2 regions of the Arthrobacter sp. 10N44_2 genome follow, and region 1 is predicted to be linked to the other one. Evidence: predicted binding sites of a transcription regulator. Region 1 holds the regulator's gene; the other holds the start of a gene.
The links. The regulator LexA, encoded in region 1, represses DNA repair genes until DNA is damaged. The targets are predictions, from matches to a motif close to TCGAACANNTGTTCGA.

Region 1 (7,356 bases):
CCGGTGGCGCAGGGCAGCCAGGGCCGCAGCCTGGGTGATAGCGGAGAGGTGGTACGGGAGACGGACCAGGCGCAGGGCATCCGCGACCTCCGGGGCCGCGGCCATGTAGCCGAGCCGCGCACCCGCGAGGGCGAAGGCCTTGCTCATGGTGCGCGAGACGATGAGCCGCTCCCGGCCAGGCAGCAGGGTGAGGGCACTGGGCGTGCCGTCGTGGGCGAACTCGTGATAGGCCTCGTCGACGATCACGATGGTCTGGCTGGCCTCGCCGGCGTCATAGACTGCCTCGACCACATCAAGGCCCAGCCCCGTGCCGGTCGGGTTGTTCGGGGAACAGAGGAAGACAATGTTGGGCTGAAGCTCGCGGACTTGCTGTGCCGCTGATTCCGCACTGAGCCCATAGTCGGACGCGCGGGCCCCGACGACGTACTCCGTATCCGTGCCGGAGGCCAGCAGCGGGTACATCGAATACGTGGGAGGGAACCCGAGGGCCGTCCGGCCAGGGCCCCCGAAGGCCTGGAGGATTTGCTGAAGGACTTCGTTGGAACCATTCGCGGCCCAGATGTTCTCCGCGTCCAGCCCATGGCCAAGGTATTCGGCGAGGGCTTCGCGCAATTCGGTGAATTCGCGGTCCGGATAGCGGTTCAGCCCGGCAGCGGCGGCGCTCACGGCTTCGGTAATCGCGGCGCGGACATCGGCCGGGACCCCATGGGTGTTCTCGTTGACGTTGAGCAGGATGGGGACGTCCAGCTGCGGCGCGCCATACGGACGCAGGCCACGCAGATTGGTTCGGAGGGGCAGTCGGTTGAGGCGCTCAAGCTGGTCAGTCACGTGACCAGTTTAAGTGGTAGCGGGACGGGCGCTGAAACTGTGACGCCCGCGACGGCACCCGGGGGTGGCTACTTGGACGGAACAAACAGTTGCTGGCCCGGCATCACACGCGCGGCGTCCAGATTGTTCAACTGCACGATATCGGCCACAACATCGCGGGGATCGCGCTCCGGGGCCACCGACCCGGCAATGGCCCAGAGGGACTCCCCCGGTTGGACTGTGACGGATACGGTCGGCGTCACCGAGAGCTGGTCTGCGGAATCTGCCGCTTTCGCGGGAGCGTTGAGGAATCCGCTGAAGGACAGGATGAACGCCGCCAGCAGAATCAGGGGGACGCCGAAAAAGACGAAGCGTCCGCGCCGGGTGAGCCGAAGCGGCGGCTGCTTGGTCCGGCCGCCGGAAACCGCGGCGGCGGCTCCTTGCTGCGCCCGCGACGGCGCGGAGCCGCGGCGCCTGGCGTTGAGCGGGTACACGTTGCCGTGACTGGAAACGCCCTGGCCCATGCCGCTTTGGTCGAGGCCGCCGTGTCCGATGCTGCCGCGTCCGATGCTGCGGCTATCCGCTGCGCCACCCGGACCAACACCACGGTGGCGGGTCGTGACGCCCTGAATGTTAGTGCCGTCAAACGCGCTTGAAACTGACATGAACTGAGCCCTCCTGGACCATAAGTTGCCGCCCGGCGTACTCACGTACTCGCCGCCAACCGGCCGAACCTTCGAACATAGAACCGAATATTGCCTGCGAACCCAGATCGTCGGAATCGAACACATATTCGAATCTTACTTGTTCTGTTTTAGCACTTACTAACGAACGATGTCGAGACTCGCTAGAACAAATGTTTGAAAAAGGTCTGCGGCTGGCCTATTTTTGAGGGACAGGACAACCACTTTCGAACTCCCACTTTCGAACTACCAGTGGGAATTCATTCGTAGTTGATCAGCAGGGTCTGACATTTCAGGCCGGAAGTTCCCGGTGACAGCAGCCACGGCAGCCGGGCGGAACGGAAAGGCGTTGGCGAACATGGCAGCACAAGCCACCGGCGGCAGGGCCACCCCACGGAGCCCGCAGCCCGCCCGGGCCCCCAAGAGCCTCACCGTCCGGCAAAAGAAAATCCTGGAGACCATCCAGCGGTCCGTCACGGACAAGGGCTACCCGCCGTCCATGCGCGAAATCGGCGACACCGTCGGTCTCGCCAGCCTGTCGAGCGTGACCCACCAGCTCTCCCAACTGGAAAAGCTCGGCTACCTGCGGCGTGATCCGAAGCGGCCCCGGGCCATGGAAGTGCTCATGCCGCTGACCCTGGACGAGGGGGCCACGCCGATATCTGGTATCGAGAAGTCCAGCCCCTTGCGGGCCGTCGGCGGCCTGTCGGTAACCGAGCTCGCCAGCGCCACTGACACGGCAATGGTGCCGTTCGTCGGACGCATCGCCGCCGGCGGGCCGATCCTCGCGGACCAGGTGGTGGAGGACGTCATGCCGCTGCCCCGCCAACTCGTGGGCCATGGCGAACTCTTCATGCTCAAGGTGGCCGGCGACTCGATGATCGACGCCGCCATCTGCGACGGCGACTGGGTGGTTGTCCGCCGCCAGGGTGATGCCGTGAACGGCGATATCGTTGCCGCCTTGCTGGACGACGAAGCCACGGTCAAGACCTTCCGCCAGCGGGACGGCCACACGTGGCTGTTGCCGCAAAACACCCAGTACGAGCCCATTCTGGGCGACCACGCCGTAATCATGGGCAAGGTCGTATCGGTACTGCGCTCCCTCTAAACTGCGCTCCCCTTAGCCATCCGGGGCATGCTGCCAGTTCGGAGCGGCCACCCCGCGGCGGATTTCCGGCGCAGGGTGACGGCCCCGGTTTGGGACTTAAGCTTTCGCGGAGTCTTTCGCCAGGCGCTTCAGGGCTGCCATGGCAATCGATGAATCGGTGGTGGGCCAGAACGGCGGCAGCGCGGCGCGCAGGAAGCCGCCGTAACGCTCCGTGGAGAGCCGCGAATCCAGCACTGCCACCACGCCCTTATCCGAGGTCGAGCGGATCAGCCGTCCGGCGCCCTGCGCGAGGCGGATGGCGGCGTGCGTGGCCGAGACGGCCATGAAGCCATTGCCGCCGGACTGGGCCACGGCCCGCGAACGTGCCGTCATCAGCGGGTCGTCCGGCCGCGGGAAGGGAATCCGGTCGATGACCACCAGCCGGCAGGACACGCCAGGGACGTCGACGCCCTGCCAGAGGGACATGGTGCCGAACAAACACGTGTCAGGTTCGTCGGCAAACTGCCGCACGAGTGCCGTCATGGTCGACTCCCCCTGGCACAGGATGCTGAGGCCCAGCCGGGGCCGCATGGCCTCGGCTGCTTCCTCTGCGGCGCGCCGCGAGGAGAACAGGCACAGGGCGCCTCCGCCGGAGGCGCGGATCAGCTTCTCGAGTTCGTCCAGGGCCTCGGGGGACGTTCCGCGGCCGGGTTTGGGCAGGTGCCGGGCTACGTAGAGGATGCCCTGCTTCGGGTAGTCGAACGGGGAGCCGACGTCGACGCCGGTCCAGCTCGGGGCGCCGTTGCCAACCAGGCCCAGGCCGCCGGCGGCGGGTTCGAAGGCAGCGCCGATGGCCAGTGTGGCCGAGGTCAGGATGACGGTGTGGTCCGCGAACAGGCCCTCGCGCAACCGCCCCGCGACGCTCAGCGGGGCAACGTTGATCAACGCCGGCGCGCTCTCGTCCGGCTGGGAGTAGCCCTGCGCCGGGTCGAAGCTGCTGTTGCGGGAGAACCACACGACTTCGCGGTTTTCGCGCGCGGCCAGGAGGCGTTCACAGAGTTCCAGGATGACCATGAGGCGCGAGCGGGCCAGCTGCCGTCCGCCGTCCGCCGACACGGAGCTGTCCCCCTTGGAATCGGACAGGGCGGCGCGGCACGCGTCGCGCAGCTGGTCGATGCAGTCCAGCTGCTCGCTGTTCAGGCCATTGGGCATCAGCCCGCTGGGGACGCCGTCGATGGCGAGCTCCAGGTGGGCGGCGGCATTGTTCAGCGCATCCACGGTGATGCCCGTGTGCTTCCGGGCCCCGGACGCGGCGGCGTGCACCATCGCCACGGAGAGCTGGCCCGAGACCGCGCCCGTGACGCGGTCCTGAAGTTCGTGTGCTTCATCCACCACGACGACGTCGTACTCGGGCAGCACCGCCAGGCCTTCGAAGGCACTGACGGCGAGCATGGCGTGGTTGGTGACCACGACGTCGGCATCGGCGGCGTTCTGCCTTGCCAGTTCGCTGAAGCATTCGGCCGCTAGCGGGCATTTCTGCGCACCGAGGCACTCCATGGAGGTGACCGAGACCTGGCGCCAGGCCCGGTCCGTGACGCCCGGCATGAGCTCGTCGCGATCCCCCGTCGCGGTCTCCTCGGCCCATTCGCGCAGCCGGACAACTTCCTTGCCCAGCTGGGAGGACGGCCCGCCAAGTGCGGCGGCAAAGTGCGGCACGGACGTGTCCTCGCCCAGGGAAAACAGCTGTCCCTCGGAAGGTTCTTCGGACGGGAAGCCGCCCTCGAGTTTGTGCCGGCAGACGTAGTTGGACCGGCCCTTGACCAGGGCGACCTTGACGGGCCGCTCCAGGGCAGGGGTGATGGTCTTAAGCAGCCTGGGCAGGTCCCGGCCCACAATCTGCGTCTGCAGCGCCAGGGTGGCGGTGGAGACCAGGGTGGGTTTGTTGCTGGTCAGCGAATGCGCGATCAGCGGAATCAGGTAGGCCAGCGACTTGCCGGTGCCGGTGCCGGCCTGGACCAGCAGGTGGTCGCCGCTGTCTATCGCGCGCGCCACCTGCCGGGCCATTTCGTGCTGGCCATCGCGGCTCTGCCCGCCCATGCCGGACACGGCACGGTCGAGCAGCCTAACAACAAACTCCTCGCCGGCCGCGCCGGCAACCGAACCGGCGCCTGTGTCACTTTCGGCTGGCCCGGCGTCAGCTGGTTCGGCGTCAGCTGGTTCGGCGTCAGTTGGTTCGGCGTCAGCTGGTTCGGCGTCGGTCCTGGTCACCGCAGCCTCAGTCATTGCTGATGAAGGGATCCAGTTCGGCGGCGAGTCCTTCACGCACCATCACCACGGCACGGGTCCCGGTTTCCTCGTGGTCAAGGCTGAGGATCTCGGCGTCGCTCTCGTGGAGCTTGCTGATCAGATCCCCGCGGTTGTACGGGATGAGCAGTTCAAGCTTCACGCTGGGCCGCGGAATGCCGTCACTGATGGCCTTGAGCAGTTCCGGAATGCCTTCGCCGGTGCGGGCCGAGACCACCACGTGGCGCGGCTCGCGCTGCTTGAGCCGTTCGACCACGAACGGGTCAGCGGCGTCGGCCTTGTTCAGGACAATGATTTCCGGAACCTTGCGCGCGTCGACTTCGCTGAAGACCGTCCGGACAGCCGCGATCTGGCCTTCCGGATCCGGGTGCGAGACGTCCACGACATGCAGGATCAGGTCAGAGTCGGCGACCTCTTCCAGCGTGGAGCGGAATGCCTCCACGAGCTGGGTGGGCAGGGAACGGACAAAGCCCACGGTGTCGGCCAGGGTGTATCCCAGCCCGTCAGCGGTTTCGGCCTTGCGGACGGTGGGGTCCAGGGTGGCGAACAGGGCGTTTTCCACCAGCACCCCCGCGTCGGTCAGCCGGTTCAGCAGCGAGGACTTCCCGGCGTTGGTGTACCCGGCGATGGCGACAGAGGGCACGGCATTACGACGGCGGTTGGCGCGCTTCGTTTCCCGGGCAGGCTTCATGGCGGCGATTTCGCGCCGCAGCTTGGCCATCCGGGTGCGGATCCGGCGGCGGTCCAGTTCGATCTTGGTCTCACCGGGACCACGCGAGCCCATGCCGGCACCGGCGCCGCCCACCTGGCCACCGGCCTGGCGGGACATCGATTCACCCCAGCCGCGCAGGCGCGGGAGCAGGTATTCGAGCTGGGCGAGCTCCACCTGCGCCTTGCCTTCACGGCTCTTGGCGTGCTGGGCGAAGATGTCCAGGATCAGCGCTGTACGGTCAATGACCTTGACCTTGACGATGTCCTCCAGCCCGCGCCGCTGGGACGGGGCCAATTCGGCGTCGACGACGACGGTGTCGGCGCCGGTGGACATCACGATGGCTTTCAGCTCCTGTGCCTTGCCGGAGCCGAGGAAAGTCCCGGGATCGGGCTTGGCACGCCGCTGGACGAGCCCGTCGAGGACCTCGGAGCCGGCCGTCTCAGCGAGGGCGGCAAGTTCACGCAGGGAGTTCTCCGCGTCCGCGAGGGTGCCCTCGGTCCAGAGCCCGGCCAGGACGACGCGCTCAAGGCGCAACTGCCGGTATTCGACCTCGGTGACGTCTTCGAGCTCGGTGGACAGGCCGGCCTTGCGGCGCAGTGCGTGCCGTTCCTCAAGGTCCTGCTGGTCGCCGTCGAAGTTGGTGTACACCTCGTCCAGGCGGGAGATGGCCTGCGCCTTGCCGAGCACCGACGTCGGGCTGCTGGTGCCAGCACCGGCGGCGGTGCCATGGCCGGTGCCGCCGCCGCGGCCTGGGGCGGGGGTGTCCTTGGAAAGGATCCGGTCGATTACAGCTTGAATCTCTTCAGGGCTCATGTCCTGGGCTGCTGAATCGGGTCCGGTGTTGGGGTGGCTGGTCATGGTCTCCTTTAAAGGTTCGGCACTTTCAGAATAGTGCCGATTGTTGCTCTGTGGGGCGGTATTCGCGCTGGGCTGACGGCGGGGGGTCATGCGGGCCTCCTGGAATGCCTGCGGCAACGGCGCCGGGGCGGGGCTGGCTCTGTGCGGAGCGGTGGCTGGGGACGGTAGAGGCGGCTACGGCGCCTGGCTGCGGGGACACTGGCTGTGTGGGCGGTGCCGGTGCCGGTGCAAACACGTTGAGGTAGGTGCCTCCGCCACGCCGGGCCCGGGAGCGGGCCAGGGAGCACGGTGCTCGAAAAACTGTGCCAGCAAAACACGGTGCCTGGGAAATGGCTGGATTCCAAGTGGTGCGGGCGCCCGCGGGTGAGAAAACTCACCCCTGCAATGGCGCACTCAGCGGAAGGCGTTTACCTGCATCGCTACGGAGTCCCTCGGCGTCCCTGACAAGGACGGGACGGGACCCGTGCCGGCTACTTGGAGATCAAGATCATGTTTTGTAGCGTAGCAGACGCTGGCGCTCCCACCCGGTTTCCCATACGGGCTGGCCGCGAACTAATCTGGCCCATTATGGAGTCTGCACACTATTTCAGCGCCCAGCCGGCCGGGCCCTTTACCCGTAAGCCGCTCACTGTGGATCTTGTCGGTGAGACGCGCCGGCTGCAGACGTCCTCGGGGATCTTCAGCCCGGACGGGATCGACAAGGGAACGGCCGTGCTGCTGGCCGACGTCCCGGCGCCGTCGCCGCAGGGCAACCTGCTGGATATCGGCTGCGGCTGGGGACCGATCGCCCTGACCATGGCCCTGCGGGCACCGCACGCCCAGGTCTACGCGGTGGACGTGAACGAACGCTGCGTGACCCTGACCAATGAAAACGCCGGGCTGTTGGGGCTGCCCAACGTATCCGC
Region 2 (7,356 bases), on a different contig from region 1:
TTCGCTTTCGAGAAGGAAGCACACGGACCCGGGCGAGTGGCCGGGGGTGTGCCGTGCCACGAGTCTTGCCCCTGCGACGTCGAACGTGTCGCCGTCGGCAATGGCGTGGTCCGGCTCGGTGCCGGGGAACACCCGCTCCCACAGCATCCAGTCGTCCCGGTGCAGGTACACCGGCGCGTTCACGAGAGTCCGGACCTCGCCCACGGCGCTGATGTGGTCATCGTGGCCGTGCGTGAGCAGGATTGCGGTGACCTTCCGGCCCGAGACGGCCGCGGCCACGGCAGCGGGATCGTGGGCCGGGTCGATGATGACGCATTCGGCGTCGTCCCCGAGGATCCAGACGTTGTTCTCAACATCCCAGGTGCCGCCGTCGAGGGAAAACGTCCCGGAGGTGACCAGCCGGTCGATCCGGATGCTCACAGGGCCGGCGTTCACAGCTCCACCACCGAGCGCAGCACAGCGCCGGCATGCATCTTCGTGAAGGCCTCCTCGATCTGGTCGATCGTGATCCGCTCCGTCACGAAGGCGTCCAGGTCCAGCTTGCCCTGCCGGTAGAGGCTGATGAGTGTGGGGAAGTCGCGCGAAGGCAGGCAGTCGCCGTACCAGGAGGACTTCAGGGAGCCGCCGCGCCCGAACACATCCAGCAGCGGCAGTTCCAGGGTCATCTCGGGGCTCGGCACACCCACCAGGACCACCGTGCCGGCGAGGTCCCGGGCGTAGAAGGCCTGCTTGTATGTTTCCGGGCGGCCGACGGCGTCGATCACCACATCGGCGCCGAAACCGCCGGTCAGTTCGCGGATCGCTTCGACGGGGTCGACGGCGGAGGAGTCCACCGTGTGGGTGGCGCCGAGGTCCTTGGCGCGCTGGAGCTTTTTGGCGTCGATGTCGACGGCGATCACGGTGGTGGCGCCGGCGAGCGCCGCGCCGGCGACGGCCGCCGTGCCGACTCCGCCGCAGCCGATCACGGCGACCGAATCGCCGCGCTGGACGTTTCCGGTGTTGATCGCCGCGCCGATGCCTGCCATGACGCCGCAGCCGAGCAGGCCGACGGCGGCGGGATCGGCGCCGTCGTCCACCTTGGTGCACTGGCCGGCCGCTACGAGGGTCTTTTCGGCGAAGGCACCGATGCCCAGCGCGGCCGTCAGCTCGGTGCCGTCCTCCAGCGTCATTTTCTGGGTGGCGTTGTGGGTATTGAAGCAGTACTGCGGCTGGCCCCGGCGGCAGGCCCGGCACTCGCCGCAGACGGCCCGCCAGTTCAGCACCACGCGGTCCCCGGGGGCGACCTCGGTGACGTCCGGTCCCACGGCACTGACAACGCCGGTGGCCTCGTGGCCGAGCAGGAAGGGGAAGTCGTCGTTGATGGCGCCCTGCTTGTAGTGCAGATCGGTGTGGCAGACACCGCAGGTGAGGATGTCCACGAGGGCCTCGCCGGGGCCCGGGTCCGGCACCAGGATCGTCTCCAGGGTGACGTCGGCATTCTTGGAACGGACTACTGCGGCTTTGACTTTATGGACCATGAAACAAGCTCCTCTGTTCTGGAACGCGGATTGCTGGCACAACTTACTGGTTACTGGCACAACGGGCGGCGGCGCGGCCCTTGGGAGGCCGCGCCGTCGTGGTTTGGTGGTGTCCTGGGATGCAGGAAGGGCCTAGGCGGCGAGCCGGCTCTTGACCTCAGCTGCGGAGGGGTTGGTGGCGGCGGTGCCGTCGGGGAACAGCACGGTGGGGACGGTGCGGTTGCCTCCGTTGAGCTGCTCGACGAGATCGGCCGTGCCTTCGACTTCCTCGATGTTGATCTCTGTGTACCCGATGCCCTGTGCGTCCAGCTGCTTCTTCAGCCGGTTGCAGTAGCCGCACCACGTGGTCGAAAACATAGTGATGGTGCCGGATTCGGGGGTGAAGTCCACGAAGTTCTCCTCAAGTAAGTGGATGGGGCCGGCGTATCGGGCCGGGCGCCAACTGAAGTCGTACGTCACTGCCAACAACCGTACCCTGCAGCCCGCTATTCCCGCAGAGAGCGCTGCCCCCCTTCGCCGTCCGACGCGAACTCGCGGTAAAGATGCGAAATCGCCGGAAAGTTCCGGCGACTTCGCACGTTTCCGGCGACCTCGGCGGGCTCAGGCGGCAGCCCGGATGACATGGGATGGGTGCGGTGGCATGCTGATGCCATGTGTGGACGCTACGTGATGGCCCGGGCCGTCGGAGACCTGCTGGCCGAATTCGATGCCGGGCTGGAGGATGAGATCGCGATTCCGCCGTCGTGGAACGTGGCCCCGACGGCTGATGTGCCGATCCTGCTCGAACGGCTTGTGGAGGGAGAATCGGTCCGCCAACTGCACATTGCGCGCTGGGGCCTGGTGCCGTCCTGGGCCAAGGACCCGGGCATCGGGTCCAAGATGATCAATGCCCGCAGCGAGACCGTGCTGGAGAAGCCCGCCTTCCGGAAAGCGACCCGCGCCCGTCGCTGCGCCGTCCCGGCGGATGGCTACTACGAGTGGAAGGGCGAGGGCCGCACCAAGCAGCCCTACTACGTCCATCCCAAGGACGGACGCCCCATTGTCTTCGCGGGACTCTATGAATGGTGGCGGGATCCGTCCAAGGCAGAGGGTGACCCGGAGCGCTGGATGCTCTCGACCTCGATCATGACCACCGACTCGCCGCCGGAGGGCTACGCCGGGGGAATGCTGGCCGAGCTGACCGCGCTGCATGACAGGGTTCCGCTGCCCATGAACCGCGAGACCATGCAGACGTGGCTGGACCCGCAGGCCGATGATGCGGCCGGGCTCGTGGATCTGGTCCGGGCCGGGGCGCACGACGTCGCGGAAGGCTGGACGATCGACGCCGTCGGCACCGCCGTCGGGAACGTCAGGAATGACTCACCGGAACTCATCCAGCCGGTGGGGAGCCTGTTCTAGCGGTACGCCGGCCTGTCTGGCGGCTGCCCGGCGGCTGCCAAGGCACGGGGCGGCACTGGTTACCTGAGTCAGAGCGTTACTTTGCCGCCGCCGTCGACCGACCAGTCGGGGTTGAAGGCGACCTCCCAGCGGTAGCCGTCGGGATCGGCGAAGTAGCCGGTGTAGCCGCCCCAGGGCTGGGTCTTCGGTGCCGCAACGATGCGGGCTCCCGCGGTCCCGGCTTCGGCCATCACCCGGTCGACGTCCGCCGTGCCGGCCAGGTTGTGGCTGAGCGTGATGCACGCAATGCCGGCAGGGGCATCGGTGGCCGCCTCGGTCTGCATTTGACCCGCGTCCCAGAGCGAGAGGATGAGGCCGTGGTTGACCTGGATGAAGAGCACCTCCCCGGGGACTTCCCGGTGGACCGGCCATCCGAGGCCATCGACGTAGAAGCGGCGTGAGGCGTCAACACTGCGGACACCTAGCGATATGAAGTCGACTCGTGGCTGCATCTTTCGATACTGTCATGCACATGCCCACAAATCACGCAGACGACAAGGCCGCCCAGGCCGACCGCGAACAGCTCGCCGCCGTGCGGGTGGCTGTTGACGAGGTGGACGAGCAGATCGTGTCCTTGATCGGGCGCCGGGAACGGCTGATCCGGATCGCCGGGACCCTCAAGGCGGACAGCGCCGAGGTCCGTGCGCCCGGGCGTGTGGAGCGGGTCATCGAACACGTCCGCGCCACGGCGGAAAAGAAGGACATCGACGTCGAACTTGTCGAGAAGACCTACCGGGCGATGATCGATGCCTTCATCACGCTCGAGCTGGAAGTGTACAAGTCCAGCTCCTAGAAGTTGTCTAGAGGGCTTCTTCGACAGGCACGTTGGCCTGGTAGTCCCGGCCGTCACAATCGCTGAAGGCCGTCATGAGATGGCCCTTGGGCAGGCCAAGCACAGTCGTAAGCGGGAAATGGCCGGTAATGGTGTTGCCCGAGTGTTCGACCCCCTTGAGGTCGAAATTTTCCTCGGTGCCGTCGTGGCTGAAGCAGTAGAAGGACACGGCTTCGCCGTTCATGAACTCGATCCCCATCCTGCGCTGGTGGGAATAGTCCGGGGTGGCTGCCAAGAGCCCCACCACGTAGGCGCCCTGGCCGGGGATGTTTCCGTCTATATCAAAAGTCGCCACCAAGGTTGGATCCTTGGCGGCGATGCTTACGTGCTTCAGGAGTGCGTTATGGGAGCTCATGGCTCAATCCTGCTACCTGTACCTGCGTGAGTCCACCCCCGATCTGGGTTTTGTCGCCTCTCCGTCGTAGACTGATTTTATTCGAAGATATGTTCGAATAAATCCATGCGGCCTGGAACTCCGGGCGCCGGATGCGGAATGGACGTAGGAAGTCGAAGCGGGGACTGGGCCGGCTCCAGCCCGGACTGGGTCGGGAGGCAACGTGGGTATTTTCAGCGAGTCCGTGGATGTCGTCTGCACGCCCTCGGGCCAGCCCCTGCGCCTCGACTGGGCCGGCCGGCGCTACACGGTCTGCGCGGACCCCGTCCGCTGGTACGAACGCCGCCAATGGTGGGCCGAGGAACGCCGGGCGCCACTCGGAAGCGGGCCGGGCCTGGTGGACCATGAGATCTGGCGGGTCCAGGTGCGTGCGGCCGGGGATCACGCCGCGGATTCCACCCTCACCCTTGACCTGACCCGGCATGTCGGCAGCGGCCGGTGGCGGCTCCTGAAGATCCACGACGCCCTGCAGCCCCTCCGGAAGCCCGAATCAGCATGAGTTTCACCCATCTGCACGTCTCCACCGCGTTCAGCGCCCACTATGGCGTCTCCTGGCCGGAGGAACTTGCCGCCGCGGCCGCCGCTGACGGCGCCACCGCGCTGGCCTGCACGGACCGCGACGGCCTGTACGGAACCGTCAAGCACCTGAAGGCGTGCATGGCAGCCGGGCTGGATGCAATCGTCGGGGTGGACCTTGCAGTCTTTGACGACGACGGCGACCACCGTACCCAGCTCGGGGGACGCGTCGTCGTGCTGGCGCACGGACACAACAACGGTGCCGGCTACCGGGCGCTGTGCCGGCTGATCTCCGACGCCCACGCCCGCACCACGGGCAAGGCCGGGGGAATAGTGCCGGTGGCCGTCACCCGGGCGGAACTGGCCTCCCGCACCCTGCACCCGGAAACCCTGAAGCCGGTCCTGACAGTGCTGATCGGCCCGGACTCCGACGTCGGCCGGGCCATGGGCGGCCGGCGCTACCTGCGGCCCCGCACCCTGTTCAAACGATGGCTGGACGCCATGCCCCCCGGAACGCTGGCGGCAGAGGTTGTGTCCCAGCTCAGCCCGCCCGGGGAACCGCTGAGCACCGCCCACGCGGTGCGCATGCTCAAACTCGCCGCAGAACACGGGGTGCCCGCCGTGCTGAGCAACGCTGTGCGGTACGTGGCTGAGGACGGCGCGGCCACCGCCGATGTGCTGGACTCGGCCCGGACACTGAAATCCCTCCCCGAGCTCTCCGCCGCCCCGCTTCTGCAGCCCAACGGGCAGGGCTGGCTCAAATCGGCGGCCCGGATGCTGCAGCTGGGCAAGGAGATCATCCACGCCGCCGGCTACGGCACTGCGGACCTCAAACGGCTCCTGGCCCAGACCGAGGCGCTCGCGGACCGCTGCCGCATGGATCCGGAAGCCGACATGGGCTGGAAACAGCCCGTGGTCCCGGAGGCATCCGTGATCGGGATCGACGGCGACGCGCTCGCCGAACTGACCCTGCGGTGTGAGGCCGGCATCGGCCGCCGCTTCCCGGGCATTTCCGGGCAGCGGGAACAGCAGCTGAGGGCCAGGCTGGAGCATGAGCTCCGGATCATCGACTCGCTGGGCTTCGCCTCGTACTTCCTGACCGTCGCAGAGGTCTCCCGGATGATCCTGGCCCTGGGCGTCCGGGCGGCCGCGCGCGGTTCGGGCGCCTCCAGCCTGGTCAACTACCTGATCGACATCAGCCAGGTGAACCCGCTCCAGCACGACCTCATCTTTGAACGCTTCCTCTCCCGCGACCGCGCCACGCTGCCGGACATAGACATCGACGTCGAAAGCGCCGAACGGCACAACGTCTACCGGAAGATCTTTGAGCGCTTCGGCGCCGAACGCGTCACGCTGATGAGCATGCAGAACGGGTACCGCGCTCGCGGTGCCGTGCGCGATGCCGGCCTGGCCCTGGGCATGGACGACGGCGAGGTCGGGGAAATCGCCAAGCAGCTGTGGCGGTTCTCGGCCCGGCACTTCCGCGAAGCCCTCGTGGAGAAACCCGAGCTGAAGGAATTCGCGGACCGGGTGGAGCAGCGAGGCTTCTCCGAGAACCAGCAGCTGGACCTGCTGGTGGACCTCACGGAGCGGCTGGACCGGCTGCCCCGCCACATCTCCATGCACCCGTGCGGCGTCATCCTCGGCGATGCCACCCTGCTGGACCGCACCCCCGTCCAGCCCAGCGGCCTGGGCCTGCCCATGAGCCAGTTCGACAAGCACGACATGGACCCCATGGGCATGCTCAAACTCGATGTCTTGGGCGTCCGGATGCAGAGCGCCATGGCCTTCGCCGTCCGGGAAGTCATCCGGCTCCACCCCTCCAAGGCCGAGGTGGTGGCCGCCGGCGCGCATCCGGCCGGCCCGGACGGGACCGGCCCGGACTACATCGCCGAGGACGGTCACATCGACCTCAATGCGGTCCCGCTCGACGACGAACCCACCTTTGAGCTGATCCGCAGCACCCACACCCTGGGCTGCTTCCAGATCGAGTCCCCTGGCCAGCGCGAACTGATCGGCAAGTTGGCCCCCCGGGAGTTCAACGACCTCATCATTGACATCTCGCTGTTCCGTCCAGGCCCGATGAAATCCGACATGGTCCGGCCCTTCCTGGAGCACCGGCACGGATTCGCTCCCGAGGTCTACCCGCACCCGGACCTCAAACCTGTCCTGAAAGAGACCCACGGGGTCACGGTCTTCCACGAGCAGATCCTCAAGACCTTCGACGTCATGACCGGGTGCGGGCTGGCGCGGGCCGACGAGTTCCGCCGTGCGCTGGGCAACGACGTGTTGGAAGCCAGGGTGGAGGAGTTTTTCCGGAAGGAGGCGCGGGCCCGGAATTACAGTCCCGAGGTGGTGGACAAGGTCTGGGGCACGCTGAAGGCCTTTGGCAGCTTCGGGTTCTGCAAGGCCCACGGAGCCGCCTTCGCCGTGCCCACCTACCAGTCGGCCTGGCTGAAGGCACACCACCCGGAGGCGTTCCTCGCCGGGCTGTGGGAACACGACCCCGGAATGTACCCCAAACGCCTGCTCGTGGCCGAGGCCCGCCGGCTGGGGATCCCCATCCTTCCCCTCGACATCAACCGGAGCCAGGCCGAGTACCGGGTGGAGCGGGTGCAATCCGGGCCGGACCGGGGCAGGCTGGGCATCCGGCTGAGCCT

Region 2: AC1DBX_RS01150 (DUF6504 family protein) is a predicted target of LexA. The motif match lies at 4,223-4,238, and genes of this name have one in related genera.

What each region holds. Positions count from the first base shown of each region.
Region 1 covers NZ_JBFTHT010000015.1:52,822-60,177, forward strand. Annotated here, with positions in the region: gene AC1DBX_RS15560 (histidinol-phosphate transaminase) at 1-828, opposite strand, end outside; gene AC1DBX_RS15565 (LysM peptidoglycan-binding domain-containing protein) at 897-1,331, opposite strand; gene lexA (transcriptional repressor LexA) at 1,849-2,598, shown strand; gene AC1DBX_RS15575 (ATP-dependent DNA helicase) at 2,695-4,860, opposite strand; gene hflX (GTPase HflX) at 4,853-6,451, opposite strand; gene AC1DBX_RS15585 (class I SAM-dependent methyltransferase) at 7,019-7,356, shown strand, end outside.
Region 2 covers NZ_JBFTHT010000001.1:232,814-240,169, forward strand. Annotated here, with positions in the region: gene AC1DBX_RS01115 (MBL fold metallo-hydrolase) at 1-435, opposite strand, end outside; gene AC1DBX_RS01120 (S-(hydroxymethyl)mycothiol dehydrogenase) at 432-1,517, opposite strand; gene AC1DBX_RS01125 (mycoredoxin) at 1,650-1,907, opposite strand; gene AC1DBX_RS01130 (SOS response-associated peptidase) at 2,169-2,915, shown strand; gene AC1DBX_RS01135 (VOC family protein) at 2,984-3,406, opposite strand; gene AC1DBX_RS01140 (chorismate mutase) at 3,421-3,747, shown strand; gene AC1DBX_RS01145 (hypothetical protein) at 3,755-4,141, opposite strand; gene AC1DBX_RS01150 (DUF6504 family protein) at 4,344-4,679, shown strand; gene AC1DBX_RS01155 (DNA polymerase III subunit alpha) at 4,676-7,356, shown strand, end outside.